One region of the Brevibacillus sp. genome, then DNA from elsewhere that is predicted to be linked to it. Evidence: riboswitches for the same ligand, from Rfam matches in the RefSeq annotation. Region 1 holds a riboswitch; the other holds the start of a gene.
The links. A riboswitch is a leader RNA that binds a small molecule or an ion and turns the genes downstream of it on or off. The one in region 1 is predicted to bind S-adenosylmethionine.
Positions count from the first base shown of each region.

Region 2: it holds a riboswitch for S-adenosylmethionine, as region 1 does, so the genes downstream of both, mtnK (S-methyl-5-thioribose kinase) here and DEP07_RS00700 (aminotransferase class I/II-fold pyridoxal phosphate-dependent enzyme) in region 1, are expected to answer to the same signal.

Region 1 is NZ_DOTK01000005.1:2,224-7,516, reverse strand. It holds gene DEP07_RS00715 (hypothetical protein) at 74-1,450, shown strand; gene DEP07_RS00710 (DUF5665 domain-containing protein) at 1,457-1,765, opposite strand; gene DEP07_RS00705 (pyridoxamine 5'-phosphate oxidase family protein) at 1,940-2,395, shown strand; SAM riboswitch class I at 2,484-2,609, shown strand; gene DEP07_RS00700 (aminotransferase class I/II-fold pyridoxal phosphate-dependent enzyme) at 2,705-3,868, shown strand; gene DEP07_RS00695 (trans-sulfuration enzyme family protein) at 3,865-5,055, shown strand; gene DEP07_RS00690 (YhcN/YlaJ family sporulation lipoprotein) at 5,083-5,293, opposite strand, start outside.
Region 2 is NZ_DOTK01000045.1:139,113-144,405, reverse strand. It holds gene DEP07_RS14000 (sigma-70 family RNA polymerase sigma factor) at 80-556, shown strand; gene DEP07_RS13995 (anti-sigma factor) at 553-1,770, shown strand; SAM riboswitch class I at 1,863-2,008, shown strand; gene mtnK (S-methyl-5-thioribose kinase) at 2,158-3,387, shown strand; gene mtnA (S-methyl-5-thioribose-1-phosphate isomerase) at 3,384-4,424, shown strand; gene DEP07_RS13980 (GNAT family N-acetyltransferase) at 4,578-5,141, shown strand; gene DEP07_RS13975 (ABC transporter ATP-binding protein) at 5,239-5,293, shown strand, end outside.

The DNA.
Region 1 (5,293 bases):
GAAAAAAATGCGCCGTCTGTATGGTTGCCCTGGGCACAGAGGGAATGACTGGCAGAATAGAGGGGGAACAACAATGAAAAAAATCATGACCAGGCCCGTTTTGGCTGTCGTAACAGCGGCGGGACTCATCGGTTGCCTGACACCGCTTCTGGCGGACGCAAGCTCGACAGGAGCAGCCGAAACATCCAAGGTAGTCATGAATGAGCAAGGACAGAAAGCGACCCGATATCAGCTCAAGGAGCTTGTCCAAAGCGATCCGGCTACGCTGAACACGCTCCTGAAAACACAGGCAGACCATCTGTACATTATCGTCGATAAAATTAATTTGAACGTAAAGTTGCAATCGTATATGGAAACGAACAAGGCGGAATGGGAGCGGATTTATCGCGACTACTACAACGACATCTGGCTGGAAGTGCGCAGCCCGAAAGCGGATGAGCAACTGGTCAGCGTGAGCGCCCAGACGAAAAGCGACAAGGTGTACATCAAAGGTCTTGTGACACCGGACGTGACCAAGGTGGTCGTGACCAAGCCGAACGGTGATATCATCGAGACGGTGCCGACCAGCGAGCACTCGTTTACCGTCAGCTTCCCTGCCGTCGGTACGTCCGCCGAGCAGTATGTGACTGTTCAGGCTTTTGCGGGAAGCGTGCTTGCCGACACGGAGAAAGTAAAGCTCGTAGCGCAAACGGAAGAGGACAAAAACAGGCTGCTCCATATGTTCACGGTTTATGACGCGAAAAAAGCAGAGTGGCAAGTCAAAGGGATTGTCAAGCACGGGGCGGAGCGGGTTGTCGTCACGTATAACGGCGTGCGAAAAGAGGCCAGCCTGAAAAAGCTGCTCGATAACGTTGACAGCTTCAGTGTGACTTTCGAGAATCCGACGACGGATGCCAAGAGCAGCAAGGCTGTGATCGAAGTGTATGAGGCCGGGAAAAAGGTGGACGAGGACTCGATTGCGATTGAGCCGAAAAAGACACCGGACAACAATCCGGCAGTAGACTACAGCATTGCGGGCACAGCTGTGCACGACATAAAGAAAAAGCAGATCGAACTGAAAGGTACCGTCAAGGGCTGGGACAAAAAGCAAAAGGCGAAGCTTTTCGCGATTAAACCAGACGGCAAGAAAAAAGAGATCAAGCCCAATGACAAGGGCGAGTACACGCTGGAATTGACGTACAAAGATCGCTCGTACACGGCCAAAGCGATTCAGCTTGAACTGTATGTAAAAGACAAGCTGGTCAAGCAAGCAGACATCGTCCTGAGCACGAAGGTCATCGTCGCGCCGCCTAAGCATGATGAGGATGAGAAGAAGCACAAGCATCCGAATGGCAAAGCGTACGGCTTCTGGAAGAAACACGATGGCAAATGGGACGATGACGATCGGGACGACGATGACCGCGATCGTGACGAAGATGACGACGATCGTGACAAAAAGAAAGACAAGTAGCTGCTGTTACGGCTGTTTGTAAGTCTGGACGTAATCGACCAGTTCGCGGATGTAGTCGCCGAGGATCGGGATCGAGAGAAATTGTGTCAGTAGCGAACCGAGCAGTGCGAGAACGATAGCAGTCCCAATCGTCAAACCAAGACCCCGGGCAAGACCTGCGAGGAAATTGATCCAGAGCAGCTTGCGCGGGGCTGTGTAATTTTGGATGACATCAGCAAGCCGGATATCCTCCAAAAACATGGCGATCTTATCCATGCGCTCGTTCATTTTCCGCACTTCCTGAAGCTCGTGGAGGACTTGATCTATTTTGTGCATGAGCCGATCTGTAGGCGTAGGAGCCACTTGTTTCAACCTCCTTGTTCCTGGAAGCATTGTTTTCTACCAGTTTAGGGAAAAAGCCGACCAGAATCAAGGCGGGGAGGAAAGGTTTGCCTCCGGCTTGCGGGAGGGGTACAATAGACGTACAAAAGTATACGAGGAGGCATCCGAATGGCTGAAACCGTATCCCAAACCTTATCGGAAGAACTGTTCGCGCTCCTGCAAAAAGAGCGCTTTGTGACGTTGGCCACAGTCGATCACGAGACAGGTGCGCCATCCGTCAGTTCCTTGTCCTGGACTTTTGCTGTGAACAGCGGACTCATCCGTTTTGCTGTAGACAGCCGCTCCCGCATTCTCGCCAATATCGCCAAAGAACCGCAGGTCGTGCTGCATTTGATCGGGGCAGGCTCTTCTTTTGCGATCAACGGGCGCGCCGAGCTGAAGGCAGAACGGCTGGAAGGGGTTCCCCTGAAGCTTGCGATGGCGGAGATTGCGATTGACTCTGTCAGAGACGTGATGTTTTACGGTTCGCGCATATCCGTAGAGCCTCAGTACGAAAAGACATACGACAAAAATGCCGCAGCGAAGCTGGACAATCAGGTCATGGACGCCTTGAAAAAAGCGTAGGCGCGGTTGTCACACTCTTGTGGAAAATCTTGTTGACAAGAAACAGCGCTATCCTTTAGTATTAGGTCATTCAAATTGAATAGCAAACTTCTTATCCAGAGAGGCGGAGGGACTGGCCCGATGATGCCCGGCAACCAATCACCTGTATGTTCGTTCATACGGGGAGATAATGGTGCTAATTCCTGCAGAGTTTTTTAACTCTGAAAGATGAGAAGGTCTTGCTTACGGCGACGTAAACAAAGCCTTCTTTCAGAGGAAAGGGGGCTTTTTTCATGCCCCTCGACATCATTGGAGGGAGAGAATTACGGTATGAGACTGGAAACAAAATTGATTCAGGCAGGCGTAGGCAAAGATGAGAAAACGGGTGCGGTGAGCTTCCCCGTCTACTACGCTACCGCTTATCGCCATCCGGCGCTGGGACAGAGCACAGGTTTTGACTATACGCGGACGGCGAATCCTACCCGTTCTGTTTTGGAAGAGACAATCGCTGAGGCAGAGGGAGGCGATGCCGGCTTTGCCTGCGCGTCCGGGATGGCGGCAGTCCATACGGTAATGGGGTTGTTTTCCCAAGGCGATCACCTCATCGTATCGCTCGATTTGTACGGCGGGACGTATCGCTTGTTTGAACAAGTGCTTTCCCGTTACGGGCTTGCTTTTACTTACGTAGATTTGCGCGATCTGGAAGCGGTGAAAAAGGCGCTGCGCGCAGAGACGAAAGCGATTTTCGTCGAGACGCCGACCAATCCGCTCATGCAGATTACAAATATTCGTGAAATAACCAGCCTGGCCAAGCAACACGGGCTTTTGACGATTGTAGACAACACGTTCATGACTCCTTATTGTCAACGCCCGCTAGAGCTTGGGGCTGATGTGATTTTGCACAGCGCAACGAAGTATTTGGGCGGACACAACGATGTGCTGGCAGGGTTGATCGTTACAAAGGGCGAGGAGTTGTCGGAAAAAATCCGGTTTTTGCACAATTCGATCGGCGCGGTGCTGGGGCCGCAGGATAGCTGGCTTCTGGTGCGCGGCATGAAAACGTTGGCGCTGCGCATGGACAGACACCAGTCGAATGCGCTCGCGGTAGCGAAAAAGCTGAAAGAACATCCAGCCGTTGCCGAAGTGTTTTATCCCGGACTGGAAGAGCATCCCGGGCATGAGATTCAGGCGAGCCAGGCGAGCGGATACAGCGGCATGGTTTCGTTCCGGGTACGCTCCCAGGAGCAGGTGGGCTTGTTTCTGCAAAATTTGCGCGTCGTCTCCTTTGCGGAAAGTCTTGGCGGGGTAGAGTCGTTGTGTACGTACCCGGCGACACAGACTCACGCAGACATCCCCGAGGAAGTGCGGGCGTATGTCGGCGTGTGCGATCGATTGCTGAGGCTTTCGGTGGGGATTGAACATCCGGATGATTTGATCGCTGATTTGTTTCAAGCGCTGGATGCAAGTCTCGTCGTTGGGGGGGCTGTTCGATGAATTTCGCGACAAAAGTTTTGCATGGCTCCACAGGCATCGATCCGTTTACAGGTGCGTCGTCGGTTCCGATTTACCAGGCTTCCACTTTTCATCAGTTTGATATCGATCAGCCGGGCACATACGATTACGCCCGCTCGGGGAACCCGACGAGACATGCGCTGGAAGAAGCGATCGCCGCACTCGAAGGCGGAGCGCGCGGGTTCGCCTTTTCTTCCGGCATGGCGGCCATTTCCAGTGTGTTCATGCTCTTTTCGGCGGGCGATCATATCGTGGTCGCGGAAGATGTGTACGGCGGCACTTTCCGTTTTCTGACGAGAGTGCTGTCGAGAATGGGAATTTCCGTCACGTTTGTGGATGCGACACAGACGGAAGCGGTGCGCGCGGCGATCACTCCGGCTACTAGAGGGGTCTATCTGGAAACTCCGTCCAATCCGACGTTGAAAGTGACCGATATCGCTGCCGTTTCCGCCATTGCGAAAGAGCATGACCTGCTCGTCATCGTGGACAACACGTTCCTGACGCCGTACTATCAGCGGCCATTGGAGCTGGGGGCGGATATCGTCATCCACAGTGCAACCAAGTTTATCGGCGGCCACAGCGACGTTGTTGCAGGTCTGGCGGTAACCCGCGATGAAGCGCTCGGCGAACAGCTGTACCTCATCCAAAACGGCATGGGAGCCGTTCTCGGCGTTCAGGATTGCTGGCTGGTCATGAGAGGGCTGAAGACGCTCAAAGCGCGTCTGGATGTCAGCACGAAGTCTGCCGGAGTTTTGGCGGAATGGCTTTCTTGCCACCCCGAAGTGAGCCGCGTCTACTATACAGGCTTGGCTGAGCATCCGGGACATCTCGTTCAGCAAAAACAGGCGAGCGGCCACGGCGCCGTATTGTCTTTTGACGTCGGGAGCCGCGAGCGGGCAAAAGCGTTGTTTGACCGCGTAAAGCTGCCGATTGTAGCGGTCAGTCTTGGCGCGGTGGAGACGATTCTCTCGTATCCGGTCATGATGTCGCATGCGGCTATGCCAGCAGAGGAGCGGCAAGCTCGCGGCATTACAGACGGTTTGATCCGGTTGTCCGCAGGTCTGGAAGACGCGGACGATTTGCTGGCAGACTTGAAACAGGCTTTGGAAGCACTGCCGCCTTTGCCATCCGCGATTCCAAGCAAAAAAGAGGCATACTCCCGGGTGTAACGACCCGGGGGCTATGCCTCTTTTTTCTTATGGAGTGCCAGTGCGATTTACGTTGATTTTTCCTTGCGGGGTACGCCCATCGTTGTTGATCTGTTGTTGCTGATTTTCCTGCGCCGGTGTTTCTTCGCGCCTTCTGACATCTCGCGGCAGTTGCGGAATGATCCGTCCGACGATGTCGGCCAATTCCTCTGCGAAGCCGGAGATCGGGTGGCCTCTGCGAATGTCTGCCGCCATTTCT
Region 2 (5,293 bases), on a different contig from region 1:
GAAGTGAAACTTTTTTCGCTAGAGGGCGTGGTACGTAAAGAAGGGATGTGGAGGCATTGGGAAAGTAGGCTTGGAGTATGTGTACCAGATGCACGTAAACGACATATACCGCTACCTTTTCCGGCTGACACGCGATACCAGGCATGCGGAGGACTTGACGCAGGAGGTTTTTTTCCGGGCGTATGCCTCTCTGGAAGACTACCGCGGCGAAAAGGTCAGGCCATGGCTGTTCAAGGTCGCTTACCACGCTTTTATCGATTGGCACCGCAAGCAAAAGCGCCGCCCGGTCGACTACATGGAAAAGATGCCGGAACGACCGGACGCATCCGCGAACGACCCGGCGGAACTGTTGGTCGCTCAGGAATTGTGGAAAGAGGCATATGCGCATCTGGAGCAATTGCCGCCCAAGCAACGACAGGTCATTTTGCTGTCAGCCATGCAATTTTCCTACGCGGAAATGGCAGAGGTGTTGGAGATCGAACTGGCGGACGTCAAACGCTCGCTGTTTCGCGGTCGGCAAAAGATGCGGAAGCTGTGGAAGGAGGAAGGGCCATGACGCACCAAAACGGTCATGATCGCGAGCAAAAGCTGCTCGCTTATTTGAGAGGGGAACTGACAGGGGAAGAAGCAAAGCGGCTTGGCGAGGAGCTGGCAGCCGATGAGGCATGCGCAGAGCGGCTGGAGCGGCTTTTGCTGGGCGAAGAAGGAGAGCAGCAACCACGGGAACTCGACGCGCTGGACGAGGGCGGGCACAGCCAGCTTTCCGAAGCGAAGCAGAGGGCGATTGTCCGGCGGGGAAAATGGAAAAATCGCTTGCTCAGTTCCGTGTACGCTTTTGCCATCCCGTTTGTAATTGGCGTGGTATTTCTGGGCGTCAACGGATGGGTAGGGTCGTCGATGCACGATGATCTGCACCGGGTAGCGAAGGACATGGTCAATTTTACGCAGCCGGGTGTCAGCGTGGGCAGCAGCGGCGCGCAGGTGGGACTGCTGTACGGCAGCATCCAGATGGAGCTTCGCGAGCGAGTAGGGGCGGACATCAAAAACGCAGGCCGCTTTGAAAGCACCAACGTGTTGTGGAACGTCAACGCCAAGCCGCAATGGACCAACGGAGTGAGGGAGCAAAAGCTGTTTTTCCGCTATCCGCTTCAAAGCGGGCAAAAACCGGACGCAGACGAACTGGCGCATTGGCGCACGCCAGCCTGGACGACTTTGGAGAAGCTCCCCGAAGGAACCGTTGCCCAGTTGGCTGTCTCTTTTGCTGATTTTTTGACGTACGAGCAGTATTATGAGCGAATCTCCCGCTACATCAGCTCCGCCAACCAGGATACGGTCTGGTTGGCAGTGGACACCGGAGTGGAAGCCAGGCACGAAGACCAAAAAGACGGCTACCTGCTCTTGGGGCCGGGAGAAGCATGGGGATTTGCGGAGCACGAGCTGAATTACGGAGCGGCTCCGATTCAGGTCAACGGAGAAGGAAGCCGACGGATGGCAGCCTTTTTGGGGGAAATGGCCTACCTTGTCGAGCAAAAAAGCCTCGCGCGCGACATGGGACAATATTTGGTCTCGCGAAGCGATCCGCAAGTCGAGGAGCGCTATCGCTACTTGCAGGAAAAAGGCGTTCGCCTCTACGGAGCAGTCCTGACCGGACCGACGAAGGAACTGCTCAAACTCAAGGATGAGAAGTCGATTACCGCTGCCTTTGTCGGCCAAATTGACTGGTGGAACTGGGATCGCCCGGCTGCTTCCGGCACTCAGCACGTCTGGTAGGAGAGAAGCGCGGTTTGCGAAAAAAGGGTGTTGACATCGTGGAACGGCAGGTTGTATGATTCAAACTAAATCAAAACCGCATACGTTTGGATACCTTATCCAGAGAAGGTGGAGGGACTGGCCCGATGATACCCGGCAACCGACACGACGCTATTTCAACGCGAGCAGCGGCTGAAACAAAAAGCGACGTGCACGGTGCTAATTCCTGCAGAAACAAAAGTGGTCTGGAAGATAAGGGGGACATGACACGTTTATTATACGTGGCGACAGCGACCTCTTTTCTTCGGGAAAGAGGTCTTTTTTGTGCGTTTGGACACGGATTCCTGACCATTTTGTCATTCCGTTCGAAATAGAGAAAAAAACGATTTGTGAGGGGAGTAATCAATCATGGCATACCGCGCATTGACTGAGCAGGAAGCAGTAGAGTACGTAAAAGGCTTGCCGGGTCTGTTTACAGAAGGAGCAGAGCTGACCAGCCGCGAAATCGGTGACGGGAATCTGAACCTCGTGTTCGATATCCAGGAGCCGGCTACCGGAAAAAAAGTCATCGTGAAGCAAGCGTTGCCGTTTGCGAGAGTCGTGGGAGAATCATGGCCGCTGACGATTGACCGTGCCCGCATCGAGAGTGAAGCGCTCCGCATCCAGCACAAATACGTGCCTGACCTGGTGCCGGAAGTATACCACTTCGATCAGGAGCTGGCGCTGACGGTGATGGAGAACGTAGGCGACCACGTCATCATGCGCAAAGGCTTGATTGAGGGCAAGCGCTACCCGCTTTTTCCGAAGCAGATCGGACGTTTTCTCGCGCAAACCTTGTTCTACACATCCGATTTGGGGGCGCATCCGTACGACAAAAAAGCGCTAGTCGGAACATTCATAAATCCGGAATTATGCAAAATCACAGAAGATCTCGTCTTTACCGACCCGTATGAAAATGCGCCGACCAACGACTTTAACCCGCTGATCCGCAAAGAAGTAGAGGCCATCTGGAACAACAAGCCGCTCAAGCTGGAAATCGCCAAGCTGAAATTCGATTTCCTGACTCGCGCAGAAGCACTTTTGCACGGCGATTTGCACACAGGCAGCATCTTCATCACCGAGAGCAGCCTGAAAGCGATCGACCCCGAATTTGCCTACTACGGGCCGATCGGTTTTGACATCGGTGCCGTTATCGCCAATCTGCTGCTCAACTACGCTGGTCAGCACGGCTTGCAAAATGACCAAGGAGAACGCGACTCCTACCGCGAATACTTACTGGAAACGGTTGAAGATGTCTGGAACGAATTTGTTTCCCAGTTTGTCCAGCTCTGGCACAAGCAGGCTAAAGAACGCAGCGCTCATGTCGAGGGCTTGTGGCAAAGCTACGTGAAACGACTGATTCAGGATACGGCAGGCTATGCCGGATGCAAAATTTTGCGCCGTGTGATCGGCCTGGCAGGAGTGGCTGATCTGAATGCCATCGCAGACGCCGAAAAACGCGCCGAAGCAGAACGACTGGCGCTGGCGATCGGGGAAGCGCTGATTCTCGGACGCAACGACATTGAGGAATCGACAGACATCACGGACATCGTCCGCAACGTAACCGCACGCTACTATCAGGAGGCAACGACAGTATGACAACCAGTACACAAACAACGCCAGTCAAGTGGGAAGACGACGTACTCGTCTTGCTTGATCAGACGCGTTTGCCAGTAGAAACGATTTATTTGCAGCTGACGACCGCCGAACAAGTATGGGGCTCGATTCGCCGCCTGGAAGTGCGCGGAGCACCGGCAATCGGCATGGCCGCCGCCTACGGACTGTATTTGGGAATCCGCGGCAGCGAAGCGCAAACGTATGAACAGTTTTGGCAAGAGCTGAACAGCCAGGCAGACTATTTGGGAACGTCCCGGCCAACTGCTGTGAATCTGTTCTGGGCGCTTGACCGGATCAAAGCACGCGTGCAACAAAACTCCGCCTTGCCCGTTGACGAGCTGAAAAAAGCTGTGCTCGACGAAGCACTGGCGATTCAAAAAGAAGACGCAGAAGTATGTCGCACGATCGGCGAACATTTGCTGACGCTGTTGCAAGACGGCATGGGCGTGCTTACACACTGTAATCCGGGTGCGCTGGCTACTGCTGCATACGGTACGGCTACCGCTCCTTTCTATTTGGCAAAAGAACGCGGGTGGGATTTGAAAGTATACGCCGACGAGACGCGCCCCGTATTGCAAGGCGCTCGCCTGACCGCCTATGAATTGCAGCAGGCTGGGATTGACGTCACCTTGATTTGCGACAACATGGCAGCTATGGTCATGTCGCAAGGCAAAGTGCAGGCCGTTGTCGTGGGAACAGACCGTGTAGCGGCCAACGGCGACGTCGCCAACAAAATCGGCACGTATGGAGTAGCCGTTTTGGCAAAAGCGCATGGCATTCCTTTCTATGTAGCGGCGCCGCTGTCCTCTGTCGATCTGGCGACGGCGACAGGTGCGGAAATTCCGATTGAGGAACGTCCGGCAGAAGAGATCACACACGGCTTGGGCAAACAGGTAGCACCGGATGATATCAAGGTGTACAATCCGGCGTTTGACGTGACGCCAGCCCAGTACATTACCGCAATTGTGACAGAGACGGGCATTTTCAAGCCGGAAGAGATCGCGAAAAGCAAACAATAGTCCGTCGTATCAGGAGCGTCTGCCTTTTTATGGCGGGCGCTTTTTTTCAGGAATAGATCGTCTGATTCTTGCTAAATTATGGAACCAGCCGCATAATCGAGCGTAAGAAGTTGCTTGCCCGTTGAAAGCGAATGAGAAGGAGGAGCGGTTATCATGAGAACGATCCCGATTTCCGAAGAAGCATTTCTCAAACAGTTGGAGTTGTCGGATGCCAGCGAAATGTTTTGGCTCACCGATACGAACCGATCCTACCTCAAAGAGTGGCTGCCTTGGCTGAATTACACGAAGTGCGAGGATGACACGAGCTATTTCATCCAAAGAACGATTCAACAGTATGACGACAATCAAGGGATTCACTACGGAATCTGGTATAACGGTCGGATGGCCGGGACTCTCGGTGTGCACAATCTGGACTGGATCAACAAGAAGACATCACTGGGCTATTGGCTTGGCGCCGGCTTTCAGGGCAAGGGGCTGATGACCAAAGCAGTGGCGGCGTATATGGATCACCTTGTTTTCGGTTCATGGAACTTGGAGAAAATCACGATTCAGGCGGCGACAGGCAATTCGAAAAGCAGAGCGATCCCCGAGAGACTCGGCTTTCAACTGGAGGGAATCCTGCGGCGCAATGAGTTTTTGTATGACCATTTTGTCGACCATGCCGTGTACAGCATGTTGAAGGAAGAATGGCAGGAAAGAGCCAGACAAAAAAGGTAGATTGACAAAGAAAATTCAGTCAATTACGATGAAGGAAGCAAAAAGGGGCTGCGCGATTCGCACGCCCTTTTTTGCTCGATAAAAAGAGGTGATTAGCTTGAAGACACTCAAGGAGCTATCCTGGTTTTTTCGTGCCCACTGGAAGCGGTACA